Regions from separate parts of the Planococcus kocurii genome, predicted to be linked through region 3. Evidence: riboswitches for the same ligand, from Rfam matches in the RefSeq annotation. Region 3 holds a riboswitch; each other region holds the start of a gene.

What was found. A riboswitch is a leader RNA that binds a small molecule or an ion and turns the genes downstream of it on or off. The one in region 3 is predicted to bind S-adenosylmethionine.
Region 1: linked by a shared signal. The riboswitch ahead of AUO94_RS05765 (bifunctional homocysteine S-methyltransferase/methylenetetrahydrofolate reductase) and the one ahead of AUO94_RS03165 (methionine ABC transporter ATP-binding protein) in region 3 are both predicted to bind S-adenosylmethionine.
Region 2: linked by a shared signal. The riboswitch ahead of AUO94_RS11500 (methionine ABC transporter ATP-binding protein) and the one ahead of AUO94_RS03165 (methionine ABC transporter ATP-binding protein) in region 3 are both predicted to bind S-adenosylmethionine.

Annotation. Positions count from the first base shown of each region.
Region 1 is NZ_CP013661.2:1,175,811-1,181,980, forward strand. Features, by position in the region: gene metH (methionine synthase) at 1-2,089, opposite strand, end outside; gene AUO94_RS05765 (bifunctional homocysteine S-methyltransferase/methylenetetrahydrofolate reductase) at 2,070-3,929, opposite strand; SAM riboswitch class I at 4,001-4,105, opposite strand; gene AUO94_RS05770 (hypothetical protein) at 4,610-5,197, opposite strand; gene AUO94_RS05775 (YehS family protein) at 5,372-5,887, opposite strand; gene AUO94_RS05780 (hypothetical protein) at 6,006-6,170, opposite strand, start outside.
Region 2 is NZ_CP013661.2:2,330,145-2,336,314, reverse strand. Features, by position in the region: gene metX (homoserine O-acetyltransferase MetX) at 1-695, opposite strand, end outside; gene AUO94_RS11510 (O-acetylhomoserine aminocarboxypropyltransferase/cysteine synthase family protein) at 708-2,000, opposite strand; SAM riboswitch class I at 2,099-2,214, opposite strand; gene AUO94_RS11505 (glycerol-3-phosphate acyltransferase) at 2,348-2,989, shown strand; SAM riboswitch class I at 3,101-3,215, shown strand; gene AUO94_RS11500 (methionine ABC transporter ATP-binding protein) at 3,349-4,380, shown strand; gene AUO94_RS11495 (methionine ABC transporter permease) at 4,370-5,020, shown strand; gene AUO94_RS11490 (MetQ/NlpA family ABC transporter substrate-binding protein) at 5,053-5,886, shown strand; partial or broken gene AUO94_RS11485 (M20 family metallopeptidase) at 5,914-6,170, shown strand, end outside.
Region 3 is NZ_CP013661.2:611,327-617,496, forward strand. Features, by position in the region: gene AUO94_RS03155 (MetQ/NlpA family ABC transporter substrate-binding protein) at 1-287, opposite strand, end outside; gene AUO94_RS03160 (methionine ABC transporter permease) at 335-1,003, opposite strand; gene AUO94_RS03165 (methionine ABC transporter ATP-binding protein) at 996-2,021, opposite strand; SAM riboswitch class I at 2,110-2,214, opposite strand; gene AUO94_RS03170 (thioredoxin family protein) at 2,320-2,646, opposite strand; gene AUO94_RS03175 (ribonuclease M5) at 2,652-2,990, opposite strand; gene gcvH (glycine cleavage system protein GcvH) at 3,336-3,716, opposite strand; gene AUO94_RS03185 (arsenate reductase family protein) at 3,797-4,120, opposite strand; gene AUO94_RS03190 (acyl-CoA dehydrogenase family protein) at 4,257-6,038, opposite strand.

The DNA of each region.
Region 1 (6,170 bases), 560 kb from region 3:
ACACGGCTGCTTTCATGACGCCTGCACTTTGCAGCACTTCCGCAACAATTAATTGGTTGTCATTAAACAAGCGCCCTACTTCCGCCATACCTTTCATCAACGGTCCATTAATGACATCAAGCGGTTCATCATACATCTCTAGTGCTTTTTCCAAATCTGGAATCAACCCTTCTTTTGTTCCTTCTATAATATAGTAAGCGAGTCGATCTGGTACTGTTTTCGGAATATCATCTTCTGTTTTTTCTTTTTTCTTATCGCGGTAAAAAGCCGTAAAGTCAGCTAAAGTTTCATCTGTTGTCGTAAACAGCAATTCATTAGCCATATCGATTTCCTGTTTTGGAATGGATGCATAACGCTCTAACTTTTCCGTATTGACGATGGCATAGTCCAAACCTGCCTGCGTGCAATGGTACAAATACACGGCATTTAACACTTCACGACCAACCGGTGGTAAGCCGAATGAAACGTTACTAACACCTAAAATCGTCAATGCGCGTGGCAGTTTTTCTTTAATTAACCGAATACCTTCAATCGTTTCTACTGCAGAACCAATGTATTGCTGATCGCCCGTACCGACTGGGAATACCAGTGGATCAAAAATGATGTCTTCCGGTGCTAGCCCCCATTTATTGACCAGCAAGTCATATGACCGTTCGGCTATTTCCAACTTACGCTCACGCGTGACCGCCATCCCAACTTCGTCGATTGTACCCACAACGACTGCCGCACCATATTTTTTCACGAGTGGCATCACCGCATCAAAACGCTCTTCTCCGTCTTCTAGATTAATTGAGTTGATAATCGCTTTTCCTTGTGAAAATTTCAATGCGACTTCAATCACTTCTTCGTCTGTAGAATCGATAACGAGCGGTACTTTTACTTTTTTGACGACTTCTTTCATGAATTTTGTCATGTCTTCAACTTCGTCACGATCCGGATTTGCTAAACAAATATCAATAACGTGCGCTCCGTTTTTCACCTGTGCGCGAGCAATTTCAGATGCTTCTTCAAATTGGCCATCGACTATTAATCGTTTAAATTTACGAGAACCAATAACATTCGTCCGCTCTCCGATAAACAAAGGACGCATCGTTTCGTCGTATTGCAAAGGCTCAATTCCAGACACGACATGACCGCGCTCAACAGGGTCTGGTTTTCTCGGTGGCAATCCGTCCATAGCCAAACGCACTGCTTTAATATGTTCCGGTGTGGTCCCGCAACAACCACCGACGACGTTCAGCCACCCTTTATCTGCAAAACCTTTTAATTTTTTCGCAAGTGATTCGGGTGTTTCGTGATAATGACCGTCTTCATCTGGCAAGCCTGCATTTGGGTAACAACTAACATAGCCGTCCGACAGCTCTGACAGCGAACGAATATGGTCTGTCATAAATTCTGGACCTGTTGCACAGTTTAACCCGACGGATAGCGGCTTGACATGTTCAATGGAAATGTAAAACGCTTCAATGCTTTGACCGGCAAGTGTCGTCCCCATCGGTTCAATCGTTCCGGACACCATAATCGGCAATTCGATTCCCGTTTCTTCAAAAGCTTGTTTAATGCCAATTGTCGCCGCTTTCACATTCAACATGTCTTGACTGGTCTCGAGCAAGATGAGATCTGCTCCGCCTTCAACAAGTGCCTTGGCTTGCACGTAAAAATTTTCCAGCATGACATCAAATGTGACGCCACCCGTTACAGACAAAGTTTTCGTTGTCGGTCCAATCGCACCTGCCACAAAACGAGGCCATTCCGGGGTGGAAAATTCAGCAGCCGCTCGTTTCGCAATTTCGACTGCGCGTCTATTAATATCCGCCGCTTGGTCACCGATTCCGTATTCGTCCAAAACAATCGGTGTACCTCCAAATGTATTGGTGCAAAGAATATCGGCTCCAGCTTCAAGATAAGCCGTATGGATATTTTGAATAACATCCGGTCGGACAATGTTCAAGTATTCATTGCAGCCGTCAAATTCTTCTCCGCCAAATTCTTCAGGTGACAGATCGGCATTTTGAATCATCGTCCCCATCGCTCCGTCGATAATTAAGATTCTTTTTTCAAGCTGTTGTTCAATAAGATGTTTGGACATGGCTGCGATCGCTCTCTTTCTGTTGATCTAGTTGTCGAATATACCGAATCAATTCCACGGTCATGTCGTAACGGACAAACGGTGTGATCAAGTAAATACCGTTGAATAGCTCTGCTGCTGTGTCAATCAATTCTTTAGCGATTTGAATGCCTTCCGCTGTTGCACGGTCCTTGTCATCTCCACATGCACGCATGCGTTCAAGTGCGTCTTCTGACAACTTGATACCCGGCACTTCATGATGCAAAAATTCAGCACTGCGAATACTAGTCAACGGCATTACCCCAATAAAAATGGGCGTATTCAAATGCTTTGTCGCTTCGTACATTTCAATGATTTTTTCTTTTGTGTATACGGGCTGCGAAATAAAATAATCCGCTCCGCTTTCAATTTTCTTCTCAAGTCTTGCTACGGCTCGGTCAAGCACGCGAACATTCGGATTGAACGCTGCAGCGACAGAGAAATTAGCTTTTTTCCGTAGCGGTTTACCAGAAAACGAAATGCCTTCATTTAGTTTTTTGATCAATTGAATCAATTCCATACTGGACACGTCATAAACGCTTGTCGCTCCTGGGAAATCTCCAACTTTGGTCGGATCGCCCGTGACAGCGAGAATGTCGTGCATACCGAGTGCATCGAGTCCCATCAAATGTGACTGCAAACCAATTAAGTTGCGGTCGCGACACGTAATATGAGCGAGCGGCCGAATTTTTTCTGTGTGCTTGAGGATCGAGCCCATTGCCATATTACTAATACGCGGCGACGCTAATGAATTATCGGCCATGGTGACAGCATCCACACCTTCTTCATGCAAAGCGACAGAGCCTTCAAGAAATTTTGTGACGTCCAAATGACGTGGCGTATCGAGTTCCACAATAATGGTTCGTTGTGTTTTCGCTTTTTCGTGAAGCGGCTTTACTTCTAGCGCTTCGGCCTCTCGGATGACAATCGGCTTTCTTTTGGTTACTTCTTTATAAAAAATCGGCGGTAACTTACCGAGGTGTTTTTTCACCGCTTCAATATGCTTTGGTGTTGTACCACAGCAACCGCCAATCAAGCGAACGCCTTCTTGTCTTAACAATAAAGCAGCACGTCCGAAATAATCTGCTTCTGATTCGTAAACAATCCGCCCATCTTCTACGTCAAGCAGGCTAGCATTTGGGTATGCAGAAAGAAAAGCTTTTTCGGGTAAGGTTACTTCTTCAAAAGCTTGAATTGTATGATGCGGTCCTAGACGACAATTGACACCAACAATGTCTGCTCCAAGTGATTCTAGTTGATGCAAAGCGTCATTCAATGACATGCCGTTTTGCAAAATACCCGGGTCATGCATCGATACTTGTGCAATCAATGGGGTGTCTGTGATGCCTTTCAAATGTTTAACAGTTGCTGCTAATTCTTCAAAATCGTAATAAGTTTCGAGTAGTAGGCCGTCGGGATCGCCCGCAAGCAACTGACTCGCTTGCTGGTCGACCATCGCAATGATTTCCTGCAAGGTGGCGTCACTTTTACGAATTCCGCGAATGCCGCCAATCGTTCCAAAGACAAATTGACCACCCGGTGCTGCTGCGCGTTTCGCAATTTCAATAGCAGCTTTGTTGATGTCTGCAACTTGTTCATCTAATCCGTAACGAGCAAGTTTGAGTGCATTAGCCCCGTACGTATTGGTTTGAATGATATCTGCTCCAGCTCTGATATAGTCTTGATGAATCTTTTCGATTACTTCCGGGCGCTGTAAATTCAATTCCTCGTTGCAATACTCAATGCCATACGAATACAGCAAGGTTCCCATGCCACCGTCCGCCGTCAAAATTTTCGTCTTCAGTTCATCTAATAAACCCATCTACTCAACCCCCTATATATACAAAAAAAGCCTCCATGAAAAAGAAGGCTTTACGATATCAAACTCGTTCCTTTTCATCTGTCAGGCAATCTCTTGCCTGCTGGATTTAGCACCTGACCTTTCGGCTGGTTGCTGAAGCGTCATAGGGCCAGTCCCTCAACTTCTCTCGATAAAGATTCACTATTCAGTTTTAGTATTCTTAGTATAGTACAGGTATCTATTGGTCAGGTCAATATATTTTGTTAGAAAAAAATGAACTTTCTGTGAGTTTCTTTAAAAACAGAATCCTTTTATTCTTTAGAAGCTGTTAACGGTTTTTCGCCGCCCCCCTATTCTTTCTCATCTCTACATCTGTTTATTTATTGTACAAACCATTTCAGTAAATACTGGATCAGTAAGTAAATCAGCAGAAGAGTTACATGCTTATTCATAAGGACAGTAACATACAGTCACTTGGAAAATGTTCGATCAAAAACAATGGCACCTTTATGTATATTATGAAAATGTTCTAGGCTTCTGGCCGATCAGAATCCAGTTATGTATGCACTTGGTTTAGCCAAGACACTTGGGCAAAACCCTAACACCGCTGCCACTTCATCAGCTCGCTTGCGACTCAAAAAACCTATCTGGATTAAAAACTTCCGACAGGTTTTTCTATAAGTATACTGTCTTCTTCTTCTTTAAAAAAGACTTTGCAAATCCTTTACCGGCCGAGCGTCTGCTTGTCCTTCGTAACTAATAAATTCAATTTCTCCAATGCGCATGCCAGCATTGTATTCCCCGATAACTGTATCCAATAGAATAAAAGAAGCCGAGATAAATTCATCTTCATTTTCTTCAGTAAAACCTTTAATGTAAAGAATTAAATTCACTTCGTCGTTGGCGTTATCTTTTTCAAAAGTACAAAAGATGTCTTCCCATGCTAATTTAATATCGCCATACTCGATCGATACCTCTTCGTCTTGTCGCTGGCGAAAGGCGATAATCGTAAACGATTCAAATTCTGGAGCCTGACCAACTAGATCAATGACGTCATCAAATGCCTCAACCATGCCGTCCGCACTGATGATGAATTGTCGTTTGTCGTTAATTAAACGTTCACTAAGTTCAAACGCCAAATGTTTGTTAACCTTGTGCAATTTCTTTTCCAATTGATTTAATAGTTTGCTTCTACTCGACTCATCCAAGCGACTATAGACCTCTTTATTGTCTGCAAACCATTCCCAAAAAGCCGCCACTTTATTTTTTCTCTTCGGCAACCAATTCATCCTGCTATCCCCTTTGCACCCATCTATGATTTCTTCTTTCTATCATATCATTTTCACACGAAAGGGATAGTTCTTTTTATCCATGAAGAAAGTCTGCTTCTAAGCTATCCAGTCTACGACAATAAAAAAAACCTATCCACAAATCAGTAACGCTGACTCGTAGACACGCTTTTTTTATTTTCTGAATCTGATTGCTAATCCTTTTAAGAAGTTGCGTGCATAGCGATCGCCGCATTCTTTGTAATTTTTATGGCCAACTTTTCGGAGTAACGCTCCAAGTTCACCTTTTGTTACCGTAACTCCAGCTAAATCCCAAATCTCCAACATGTCTTCACTCGTTAGCTGTAAAGCAATTTTCACTTTTTTCAGCAGTAAGTTGTTAGAACGTTCATTGGTCACTGCAGAAACTTCAGTTTGCCCAGGTTTGGGCTCTTGACGTCCTCTTTTGAAAACGATAAATCCATTTAAAAAAGATTCAAATAGAGCGTCTTCTGCTTTAATATAGTCTTCTTCCCGGTCAATCCAAATACGATCTTCCTCTTCCTCTTCGCTATCTGGGGTTTTTGTCAGCACTTTTAATACTTCATCTTTGCTAAGTTCTATACCACCCAATTTGAAAATTTCGACCATATCCCTGTTTTTTATATCTAGTGCATAACGCAGTCTGATCAATAAATCGTTATTATCCATCTTTTCTTCCTCCTGTAGCTTGCTCATTATCGTCGTTATCCGAAGTCGATTCAATTCTAATGATAGCACATAATCCCCGGGTCATCGCACTTACGCGAAGACAGCAAAAAAGACAGGATTAAAACACTGTCTCGTGGTTTTCTTTATTTTTTACTTCTTTTAATTGTTCGACTTTCTCTTTCATATCTTGAATAATGTCCAAAGATTCTTTATCGTTCGTCGACTCTTCATAGAAAAACTGCAAATCTCGCTCCATATCTGCCAGACGTTCATTATAGTGTTT
Region 2 (6,170 bases), 1.7 Mb from region 3:
TGCACATCAAATTCTTCGCCATCGCCACTACGACCAAAGCGCCGATTGAACATATGACCGCTTCGATAAGTAACCATTCCTGCCATTCTAGCAACATGAAACCCCTTCAAAAGAGACGCATCTGCATAGTCTCCATTATTAAAATCCCCATCACTTTCAATCGCCAATATGCCAATGTGATTAAACGCCACTCCATAGTCACTGTAATAGGGAGTGACAGCTAGCGGAAAAATCGCATCCGTAAAATCTGGATAGAGGTTTCCCCATTCTAAGGTTTTCATTCCACCAAGGGAACCGCCAATGACTCCTGCAAGGTGGTCAATTCCCAATTCTTTTAATGCACGATATTCCGCTCGAACCATATCACGTATCGTCAATGTTGGAAAGTCAGCTCGGTAAGGAATTCCTGTTTTCGGATTTTTCGATAAAGGACCCGTCGATCCGTGACAGCCTCCGAGTACGTTAAAGGTAATCACTTGAAAAACAGTTGTATCCACGGGTTTTCCTGGTCCGATTAATCCTGCCCACCACCCTGGATTTTTTTCAGTACCGAATGCGTATTGGTTACCTGTCAATGCATGGCAAATCAGGATCGCAGGAGCTGTTTCATCTCCGAGACGTTCGTATGCAAGTTCCACATCATCTATCGTCTTAGTAGAGTCCAGGATTAATGAGCCAATGGATACTGTTTTCATGACGATCCCTCCTTATACCTTTTCCAAAACTGCTGCCTGTATGGCCTGTTCCAAATCAGCGATTAAATCTTCTGCATTCTCCAATCCAACAGACAAACGAATCAACTCTTCCGTTACGCCAGATGCAGTTAACTCTTCATCGTTCAATTGCTGATGTGTCGTGGAAGCCGGGTGAATAATTAGCGACTTGGCGTCTCCTACATTGGCTACATGAGACCAGAGATTTATGTGATCAATTACGTTACGTCCTGCTTCTCTTCCACCTTTGATACCAAAATTGACAATCGATCCATAACCTTCATTTTTCAAGTATTTCTTCGCCAATTGATGAGAAGGATGTTCTTCAAATCCAAGGAAGTTTACCCACTCGATTTGTGGATGCTGTTTTAAGTAATCTGCAATAATTTGAGCGTTGCTATTGTGTTTTGGAATCCGTAAATGTAAAGTTTCTAATCCTTGCAGTAAAGCATGAGCACTATCCGGGCTTAGTGAAGGGCCAAAATCACGTAATAATTGAACGCGAAGTTTTGTCGCAAAAGCTGCACCTGGTACATCAATGCCGTACCGCAGTCCATGATAGGTTTCGTCAGGCTGTGTATAATTTGGGAAACGTGGATTGTCCCAATTGAATTTCCCAGCATCCACCGCAACGCCACCAATTGTCGTTCCGTGTCCGCCAATCCACTTTGTCGCAGAATGAATGACGACGTCTGCACCAAACTCAATCGGGTTGCTGCCGTAAGGAGAGGCAAATGTATTATCAATCAATAACGGCAATCCGTTAGCATGGGCAATTTCTGCTACTTTTTCGACATCAAAAACATTCAAGCTTGGATTGCCAATAATTTCACCAAATATCGCTTTTGTTTTATCTGTAATTGCTGCTTTAAAATTTTCTGGATCGGTCGCATCGACGAATTTTGTTGTGATGCCATAGCGTGGTAGCGTGTTAGCAAACAAATTGTAGGTGCCACCGTAAAGACTGCTATCTGCTACGATTTCATCACCCGCTTCTGCAATGTTCAAAATGGAAAAAGCAATAGCGGCCATTCCTGAAGAAAGAGCAACTGCTGCAGTGCCACCTTCTAGTAACGCTACTCGTTGTTCAAAGACATCGACCGTCGGATTCATAATGCGTGAGTAAATATTGCCTGTATCTTTCAGTCCAAAGAGGTCTTGTGCATGCTGTGTATTTTTAAAAACATACGAAGTGGTTTTATAAACAGGAACACCTCTAGAGCCTGTCGTTGGATCTGGTTGTTGTCCTCCGTGTAATAATAATGTTTCTGGTTTAAAGTTTGTCATTTTCTATTCCCCCTGTTTTTTTAGTAGTAACACATGCTAAAGGGGACGAAAAAAGCCCCCTTCGCTAAGAAGAGGGCCGTAAATTACGGAGTTTCCTCCTCTTATCTCTCAGAACCTGTAAATCGATTCTGTAGGAATTAGCACCTTTACAAACAAAATGTCTGTCGGTTGCCGGGCATCACAGGGCCTATCCCTCCGCCACTCTTGATAAGAGTATTTGATTTGATTTTTGATCTTGTTGTGAAGTATAAAAACTTTATTGGCGTTTGTCAAGCTTATTAGTCAAAAAATTTTGAAACCTTGTCTTCTTTCAAACGTTATCTTTTAGTGTAGAGGAGGAATTAATGATGGTCATTTGGATTTTGCTCTTACTGATTACAGGTTATTTTATCGGTTGTTGTCATGGTTCACTTGTTGCACAAGCCGTATCAGGCGTGAACATCAAAAATTCGGGCGTAAAAAATTCCGGTGCTTCTAATGCAGCCATCGTGCTGGGTTGGAAATATGGTTTGCTCGTTGCCTTTATTGACGTTTCCAAAGGCTTTGCTGTTGTTGCGGGGTTACGTTTGTTAGTGGACTTAGGTAGCTTTTCAACTGCAACAATCTGGACCCTATTGTTCGTTGCAGGAGCTGCCGTAATAGTTGGTCATAATTTTCCGTTCTATATGAACTTTGACGGCGGAAAAGGTACAGCATCTGTAATAGGTGTAATGATAGCGCTTGACTGGAAGCTCGGGTTGCTCGGATTATTGTTATTGATCGTTGTTTCACTGGTAACAAATTATCTTGTCATTGGCGTATTCGTTTTGTACGCCGTGTATTTTGTAATTGCCTTTATCCCTGCAGTCGGTCTATGGCCGTTACTAATAGCGCTAGTCCTGTTCACGATGGCTTTATGGAAACATCGAGAAAATATTATCCGAATAAAGAATGGCAGTGAACCTACAGTATCATCAGTTTTTCGAAAGAAACCTACTCCGTCCATTTAGAAAGGAATACAATGAATTTTGAAGATTAAAAAATAAATTTCAATATTCATCTTGACTTTTTTGTTATTCCGCCATAAAGTAGGAATCACGAATCGAATAGCATACATCACTTTCTTATCCAGAGAAACCGAGGGACAGGCCCTATGACGTTTCGGCAGCAGATTTGTTTAACCGCAAAAACTGTGCCAACTCCTGCAAATGCATCCATGCATTTGGAAGATGAGAATTAGATGGTTTCAACAGGAGCCCTCTTTTTTCTTATGGTTAAGAAAAAAGGGGGCTCTTTTTGTCTAGTTTCTCGACGGATTGTGAGCATTAACGATTTGAATAACAATACAGCATGAGGAGGTCTACTTACTATGATTCAATTCGAAGGCGTCGCCAAAACCTACCAATCAGGTAAACAGGAAATCTATGCATTGAACGGCATCGATTTAACTGTCCAAACTGGCGAAATCTACGGAGTTATTGGCTTTAGTGGAGCCGGTAAAAGCTCGCTAATCCGCACTGTAAACTTGCTCGAACGTCCTTCTAAAGGACGTGTATTAATTCACGGAAAGGATATTTCGACGCTATCTAGCAAAGAAATTCGTACTATCAGAAAAGATATCGGTATGATTTTCCAACATTTTAATTTACTCCATTCAAAAACGGTTTATCATAACGTCGCTATGCCGCTCCTGTTAGCTAACACACCGAAAAATGATATCGAAAAACAAGTAAAAGAGTTGCTCGATTTCGTCGGACTTGCAGATCAGGCGCAAAAATATCCAGACCAGCTGTCAGGTGGACAAAAGCAACGCATCGGCATTGCTCGTGCTCTTGCAACGAATCCTTCCGTTCTGTTATGCGACGAAGCAACATCAGCACTTGATCCACAAACGACGAAATCGATTTTGGACCTACTTCGCAAAATCAATAAAGAATACAATATTACCATCCTGCTCATCACACACGAAATGGGCGTCATTCGAGAAATCTGTGACAAAGTGGCCGTGCTTGAAGCAGGGAAAGTTATTGAGCAAGGAAGCGTCTTTAACGTTTTCTCTAATCCACAGCAAGCTACCACCAAACGATTTGTTCGCTCTGTTATGAACGACGAGTTGCCTGAATCGCTGCTAGCACAAATTCAAGATAAACAAAATAATCAGGCCATATACCGGTTGCAGTTTACTGGCACATCAGTCGGTCAACCCTTCATGTCCCGAGTGTCACGTGACTTTAACGTTGATTTGAATGTACTATTCGGCAATATTACCGAATTGCAAGGTGTTCCATACGGCAACTTAATTGTCGAATTCTCTGGAGAGTCAAGCGAAGTGGAACGTGCCTTATCTTCTATTAGGGACAGCACTATTCAAATAGAGGAGGTCATTGATTATGTCCGTTGATTACGAACAAATTTTGGAAGCTTTATGGGAAACCGTCTATATGACAGGTGTTGCGTTTGGATTTTCGTTATTGATTGGCTTTCCTCTCGGTATCTTGTTAGTCGTTACACGTCATGGACATTTGTTGGAAAATGAAATCGTGTCTAAAGTATTGAATGTCGTCATCAATATTTTTCGCTCTATTCCTTTTATTATTTTAATGGTTGCCATTATTCCATTAACTCGGCTCATTGTCGGTACATCGATTGGTACAGCTGCAGCCATCGTTCCACTAGTTTTCTATGCGGGGCCATACATTGCTCGGTTAATTGAAAACTCTTTGCTTGAAGTCGATAAAGGTGTGATCGAGGCCGCACAAGCAATGGGTGCCTCTCCGTTGCAAATTATTTTTCGCTTCTTGATTCCCGAAGCGTTAAGTTCACTTGTTCTTGCTTTGACAATCGCTGTAGTTGGACTTATTGGTGCTTCTGCAATGGCTGGCGCTATTGGCGGCGGTGGTCTTGGGGACTTAGCCATTACATACGGATATCAACGATTCGACACGGTCGTAATGTTCATCACAGTAGCTATTTTGGTCATACTGGTACAAGGCGTTCAATCTTTTGGAAATGTATTATCGAGGCAAGTCAGACGTAATTAGTAAAATACACCTTAAAAATGGAGGAATTACTCATGAAAAAAATTTTAACAGCAACATTACTTTTACTACTGGTATTCATTTTGGCTGCTTGCGGAGACGATAGCAATGCACAAGGCAAAACGACCGTAACACTTGGTATTAGCGGTTCGGATACGACGATTTGGGATTATATTGCGGACAAAGCGGAGAAGGAAGGAATTGAGTTGGAAATCCAAACTTTTTCTGATTATGTAGCTCCGAACCTAGCGCTAGCTGAAGGGGAACTGGATTTGAATGCGTTCCAGACGATTTCTTATTTTGATGAATTTGTTGCTGAGCATAATATTGATATCGTACCGATTGGTTCGACCGTCATTGCACCGATGGGCTTGTATTCTGATAAATACGAATCTATCGATGATATTCCTGAAGGTTCACAAATCGCAACTCCCAATGAAGCGACCAACATGGGCCGCGCACTATTACTTCTCGACGAAGCAGGATTGATCACACTTTCTGACGATGCTGGACTTACTGGAACGGCAGAAGACATTATCGAAAACCCAAAAAACATTGAAATTGTCCCTATGGTGTCTGGTCATACACCACGTGCAATGCCTGATGTGGCTGCTTCAATCATCAACAATGGTGTTGCCGTTGATGCGGGATTAAACCCAACTAAAGATCCAATCGCTCGCGAAAGTGATACGGCTAAACCGTATATTAACTTGATTGCTGCAAACGCTGAAGACGCTGATAATGAAGCTTACCAGAAAATCGTCGAGATTTATCAACAGGAAGATACCGCTGAATTTATTATTGAGCATACGAAAGGTGCTCAAATTCCAACTGTTGTTACAGTAGATGAGCTTGTCGATTACCAATAAGAAGTTATCTATATAGGAGGAATTCCAATGACCCTTATCAAGGAAGCAAGACAGATCATCTCTCAATCCATCGACTCGCAACGTACGATATATATTGAAACAAGCCAGGCAATTCACGCCAAACCTGAACTTGGTAATGAAGAATTTTATGCGAGTTCTTTATTAATTGATTTGCTTGAAGACGCAGGATTACCGTTGACAAAGGCGTCGCCGGTCACGACACTGCTTTTTTTGCCAGTAAAGAAAGCTCACTTTCTGGGCCAACAATCGCTTACCTTGCTGAA
Region 3 (6,170 bases):
TTATCAGCTATTTGAGTTTCTAAGTAAGGAATAGTTTGGAAATAGTTGGCATCAATTTCACCAGACTCTAAATCTTTGTTTGGCAAAATATAGTCTTGATACGTTTCAACTTCAAGTTCAATTCCTTGCTCTTCTAAAAGGGGCTTCGCTTGTTCTAAAATTTCAGCATGCGGTACGTTAGAAGCGCCTATGCGTAATGTCTTAGACTCTTCTTCACTTGCTCCACCATTTCCACATCCTGCGAGTACCAATGCCGTTAACGCTGTTCCTACTACAAATTTCTTCATCTCAATCTCTCCCTTATGTGTTGTTTTATAGAACGGAAAATCCGTTTTTACCGTTTGTCTGCTTTTATCGTGACCCAATCACCAATGTATTGAATGATAAAGACAATGATTAAGATTAAGATTGTTGCCATCAATGTAACGTCTTCACGACTGCGTTGAAAGCCGTCGAGGAAAGCAAGTGTACCAAGACCACCTGCGCCGATAATGCCGGCCATTGCTGTATAGCCGACCAATGCAATCGCCGTGACCGTAATGCCGGATATTAATGCCGGTTTTGATTCGGGCAATAACACTTTCCAAATGATGGTGCCGGTTGTTGCACCCATTGAACGAGCCGCCTCGATCACACCTTTATCAATTTCTTTTAGCGCAATTAGCACCATTCGTGCATAAAATGGAGCTGAACCGATGATTAATGCCGGTAAAGCCGCATTCGGTCCGCGAATCGATCCCATCAAGAACAAAGTGACAGGAATCAATAAAATGATCAAGATGATAAAAGGAATTGAACGGAAAATATTGACGAATGCGCCAGTCAGCCAATTAACGAGTTTGTTTGCCCACAATTGTTTCGGTGCTGTTAAGAACAAGATAATACCAAGTGCTAAACCAATAACAAATGTAAATACAGTTGATAATGCGGTCATGTAAAGTGTTTCAAGAGTAGCTTCCCACATGCTGTCCCACTTTACATTTGGAAATAACGATTCAATCATTGTCCATCACCTCCGCTTGAATATCTTCTGAGCGAAGAAATACCAGTGCTTCTTCAATTTCTGCTTGAGACCCTTTAAGCTGTAAGATCAAGGTGCCGTATGCGCCACGCTGCGTATGCGAGATATTGCCTTGAACAATATTCACTTCCACGGCATGACTGCGAATCAATTTAGTTAAAATGGGTTGTTCGGTTTGATCGCCAACAAAAACCAATTTCACCAATTCGCCAGTTGGGTATAATTCCCGCAGGTTTTTGATGGTTTCCTGTGAATCTCCACTGTCGGCTACTTGCGCAACAAAGCGTTTCGTGATTGCCTCTTTCGGTGATTGGAACACATGTAAAACGTCGCCAAGTTCTACAACTCGTCCGCCTTCCATTACAGCCACACGGTGGCAAATTTTCCGGATGACGTGCATTTCATGAGTAATCAGTACAATTGTCAATCCCAATCGCTTATTGATGTCTACTAACAAGTCAAGAATGGCATCTGTTGTTTCTGGATCGAGTGCTGATGTCGCTTCGTCACACAACAAGACTTCTGGGTCATTTGCTAATGCCCGGGCAATACCGACGCGTTGTTTTTGTCCTCCTGATAGCTCAGAAGGATAGGCGTTTTCACGACCCGTTAATCCGACTAATTCAATTAACTCCTGTACACGATTTCCGCGTTGTGCTTTTGCCACTCCGGCAATTTCTAGCGGAAATTCAATATTTTCTCTCACTGTACGAGACCATAGTAGATTAAAATGTTGGAAAATCATACTGACTTTCTGACGTGCCTTGCGTAATTCTCCGCCTTTAATCGCTGTGATAATTTGTCCATTAATCTCTACAGTTCCTGACGTTGGTTTTTCTAACCCATTCAACAATCGGATTAAGGTACTTTTACCTGCTCCACTATAACCAATAATACCGAATATCTCTCCATCAGAAATGGATAAGTCCACTTGATCCACAGCTGTTAAAATTGCCTTGCCTGTATCGAATTTTTTTGTCACTTGCTTTAACTCAATCATTCTTCCAACACTCCTAAATCTTAAAAATAAAAAACCCTTCCGCGCATAACTGAGCAGAAGGGCAAACGTATAGTATACGGAAACCAATCTCTCATCGTCCAAAGCTTTCGCTTTGTGTGATTTGGCACCATTTCATTTTCATGACGGTTGCCGGGCTTCATAGGGCACTTCCCTCCACCACTCGTAATAAGAGTTTTGATATGAAATTTTTGAAAAACTTAAGGACTGTATTCTATTTGACTCTTCGCTTGTTGTCTAGATTTCAGACAAGCAATTGGTTTTTTATCAGAAGACTAATTTACCATGACCGGCTGTATTCGTCAACAGGTTTTAACTTACTATACAAGTATGGCACTGATTGAAAAGCATAGATTTTCTCTTTTAGTTTGCCACCTTCTGTTATAAGTAAGCACGGTACACTCTCCACTTCGTAGAGATCCGCTATTTCTTGAACGTAATTTAAATTTGCTTTGCCCATTGGAAGATCCGGTAACAATTCGGTGACAACTGATAGCATCTTAGACGCAACCTGGCAAGTTCCACACATTGGCGCGTACAAATAATAAGCCGTTGATTTATTCGTATTCTTTTCTTTGATCCATTCTTTGTGCGTCCATTCATTCATTTTCTTCATCCCTCTGTTAATAGCTTATTTACCTGGATATTCGCTGTGATGAGCACATCCATCAAGATCCGGAGCGGTGTTGCTGCAACTTCTTTATAATTTCGGTTAATGTAAAAATGACGAGCTTCAGGAAATTCACGCTTGACGAGTTTCCTCAGTTTTTCTCCTGAAGAGTCTGCATCTACTAGTATGATCATATCCTGGCCTTCGTACGGTAATAGTAACTCTTCCAGTCTCGATGCACTTACTGTACCATTTGTACAAAGAATCGTCACGGGTTCTGCAATGAGTGGTGCAATCCTTGACTTATCACTGAGCCCTTCGACAACAATCACCTTTCCCATAACACTCACCCCATCAAATATAAAATAAGAAAAGTTCTAAGACTTAGCGGTAAAAGAAAACTTTCGTTTTATTGCGATAAAGCTCTTTATATAAGTCGAACTAATGATTTCCACTTGTTGATATTCCGTAAAACAGCAGTGCTTTCGAGCTCACAGGATGTGGATCATGCAACCCGTTCCTTTGCTGAGCACAAAGCAGTATAGAAAAGTCGGTTTCTTTTACCAACTTATCTAGTTTTAAAATACCAATAGAACAGGCTGACGTCCATTTCCATGACTTATGCGAACTGCTGACAACACTTATCGGTCATAAAAAAAAGCGCCAAGATAGGCGCTTTTCAGTAATTACTCGTTGGTCATTTCTTTGTATTCGTCTGCTGTCATCAATGCATTAACTTCTTCTTCAGAAGGGGCTTCGATTACAACCATCCAAGCCTGCTCGTAAGGAGACTCGTTCACAAATTCTGGGCTATCTTCAAGTTCAGAGTTAACCTCGATTACTTTTCCGCTAATTGGCGCATACAATTCTGAAACCGTTTTAACGGATTCAACACTGCCGAAAGGCTGATCTTTTTTTAGCTCGTCTCCAACTTGTGGAAGTTCAACAAAAACGATATCCCCTAGTTCCGCTTGTGCGAAATGAGTAATACCGATACGTGCATTGCCATCTTCGGTTTTAACCCATTCATGTTCTTTTGAATAACGAAGTTCTGCTGGTGTGCTCATCTTGACCCCTCCAAATTATGTAGTTCATTCACATTCAGTTTGACATAAACAGCCGCGAAATACAAGATGGTGCTACTCGCTTACAACCAGCGATTTTGATAATCTGCTTCTTTAAAGCCAAGTGTCACTTTTTCGCCATCCCAAGCCAAGGGACGCTTGATCAGCATGCCATCAGAAGCAAGTAGTTCCAATTGCTGGTCTTCGCTCATAGTCGATAACTTATCTTTTAAACTAAGTGAGCGATAAACCAAACCACTCGTATTAAAAAACTTCTTCAATTCTAAACCACTCGCTTGATACATTTGAGCTAATTGTTCTTTAGTTGGTGGGTTTTCCGCAATGTGTATTTCATTGAATTCCACTTTGTTTTGTTCTAGCCAACTTTTTCCTTTACGGCAAGTCATGCATTTTGGATATGCGTAATAAGTAATCACCTTAAAACCTCCCTTTTTTCTAAGCTTACCAAAGAGAAGCCTTGTGGTCGATGAATAAAAACAGGCAACCCCCAAATTAACGGAGTTGCCTGTTTCATAAAACTTCTTACACGACGTATTTCTCTACATCAATTAGCTTAACAGCAGCTTCGCGTTTTTTCGCAATAACGTTATAAGGAGTTGAACGCGTTAATTTGCGCAACGCTGAAAGCATCATGCGTTGGTTATCGCCTTCAATAGCCGCGATCAATGTTTCTTTCGCATCTCGCTCGATTTGATCAAACGCTTCTTGACAATAAATTTGTGTATACAACAGTTTTTGTTTCGCTTTTTCTTCACCTGAAGCGGCAATTGCTTTTTCAGTACGCAACACGACAGATTCCATCGCAAAGACGTTGCTGACGATATCGGCAATGTTCACTAGCACTTCTTGTTCGGCCTCTAGTTTTGTGCCGTATGTTTGTGCCGCTAGTCCCGCTGCGAGCAATGCAATTTTCTTCGCGTTTTTTACCAAGTATTTTTCTTGGTCTAATGCATCTGTCCCTACTTCTTCAGGCATCATCATTAACAGCTCTTCTTGTAACTTTTGAGCGTGTTGCAATAACGGCAATTCACCTTTCATTGCTTTACGCAACAATGTACCTGGTACGAGTAACCGGTTGATTTCGTTGGTGCCTTCGAAAATACGGTTAATGCGTGAATCGCGGTAAATGCGCTCAATTTCATATTCTTGCATAAAGCCGTAACCACCATGCAATTGAACGCCTTCATCGACGATATAATCTAACGTTTCTGTACCGAAAAATTTATTTAACGAACATTCTACCGCAAATTCAGCAATTGAATCTGCCACTAGCTTGCCGTCTGCTTGTTGCTCGTCTGTAAACCCGCTCATTCGGTCTTCAAAAAGGCCAACAGTACGGTAAACAGAACTTTCAACTGCATACAATTTAGAAGCCATTGTCGCTAATTTTTCGCGCGTCAAGTTGAAAGACGAGATTGGTGTTTTAAACTGCTGACGTTGGTTCGTATACGGAATCGTCAATTCCATCGCACGTTTCGAGGCACCAATTGTACCTACCCCTAATTTATAACGACCAATGTTCAAAATGTTAAACGCGATAATATGGCCACGTCCTGCTTCGCCCAAAAGATTTTCCACAGGAACTTCAGCGTCTTCAAGAATTAACGTACGTGTTGAAGACGATTTGATACCCATTTTCTTTTCTTCAGGCCCAACAGAAACACCTGGGAATTCACGTTCAACGATAAACGCAGAGAATTTGTCTCCGTCAATTTTTGCATATACAACAAAGACATCCGCAAATCCAGCATTGGTGATCCATTGTTTTTCACCATTCAAGACGTAATGCGTACCCGCTTCATTTAATTTTGCTACTGTTTTCGCGCCTAATGCGTCAGACCCTGAACTTGGTTCTGTTAATGCGTAAGCTGCAATCATTTCGCCAGTTGCTAAACGCGGCAAATAGCTTTGTTTTTGCTCTTCGTTACCAAAAAGAACGATTGGCAATGAACCAATTCCTACGTGGGCTCCGTGAGTAATTGAGAAACCACCTGCTTTGGACATTTTTTCAGCAATTAGGGCCGAAGCAATTTTGTCTAATCCCAGACCGCCGTATTGTTCAGGAACATCAGCACCTAGAAGGCCAAGCTCACCTGCTGTTTTTAAAAGACGAACCGAATGCTCAAATTCATGGTTTTCTAACTTTTCAACAACTGGCATTACTTCAGTGTTGACGTAATCTTCTGTTGATTTAGCGATCATTTTTTGCTCTTCAGTAAAATCTTCCGGCGTGAACACACGCGACAGGTCTGCATCTTCGATTAAAAAGCTTCCGCCTTTGATCAATGTTTTTTCTTGTTCCATGATGAATTCCTCCTAGTTTTTACTTGCTTATAGTGTTATAGGTTGAAGAATTCGCTTCAGGCGGACGCTTTCCTGGGGACCGGCTGAAGCCGCTTCCCTCGCTTTGCTCAGTCCAGGGTCTTCACCTCGGCC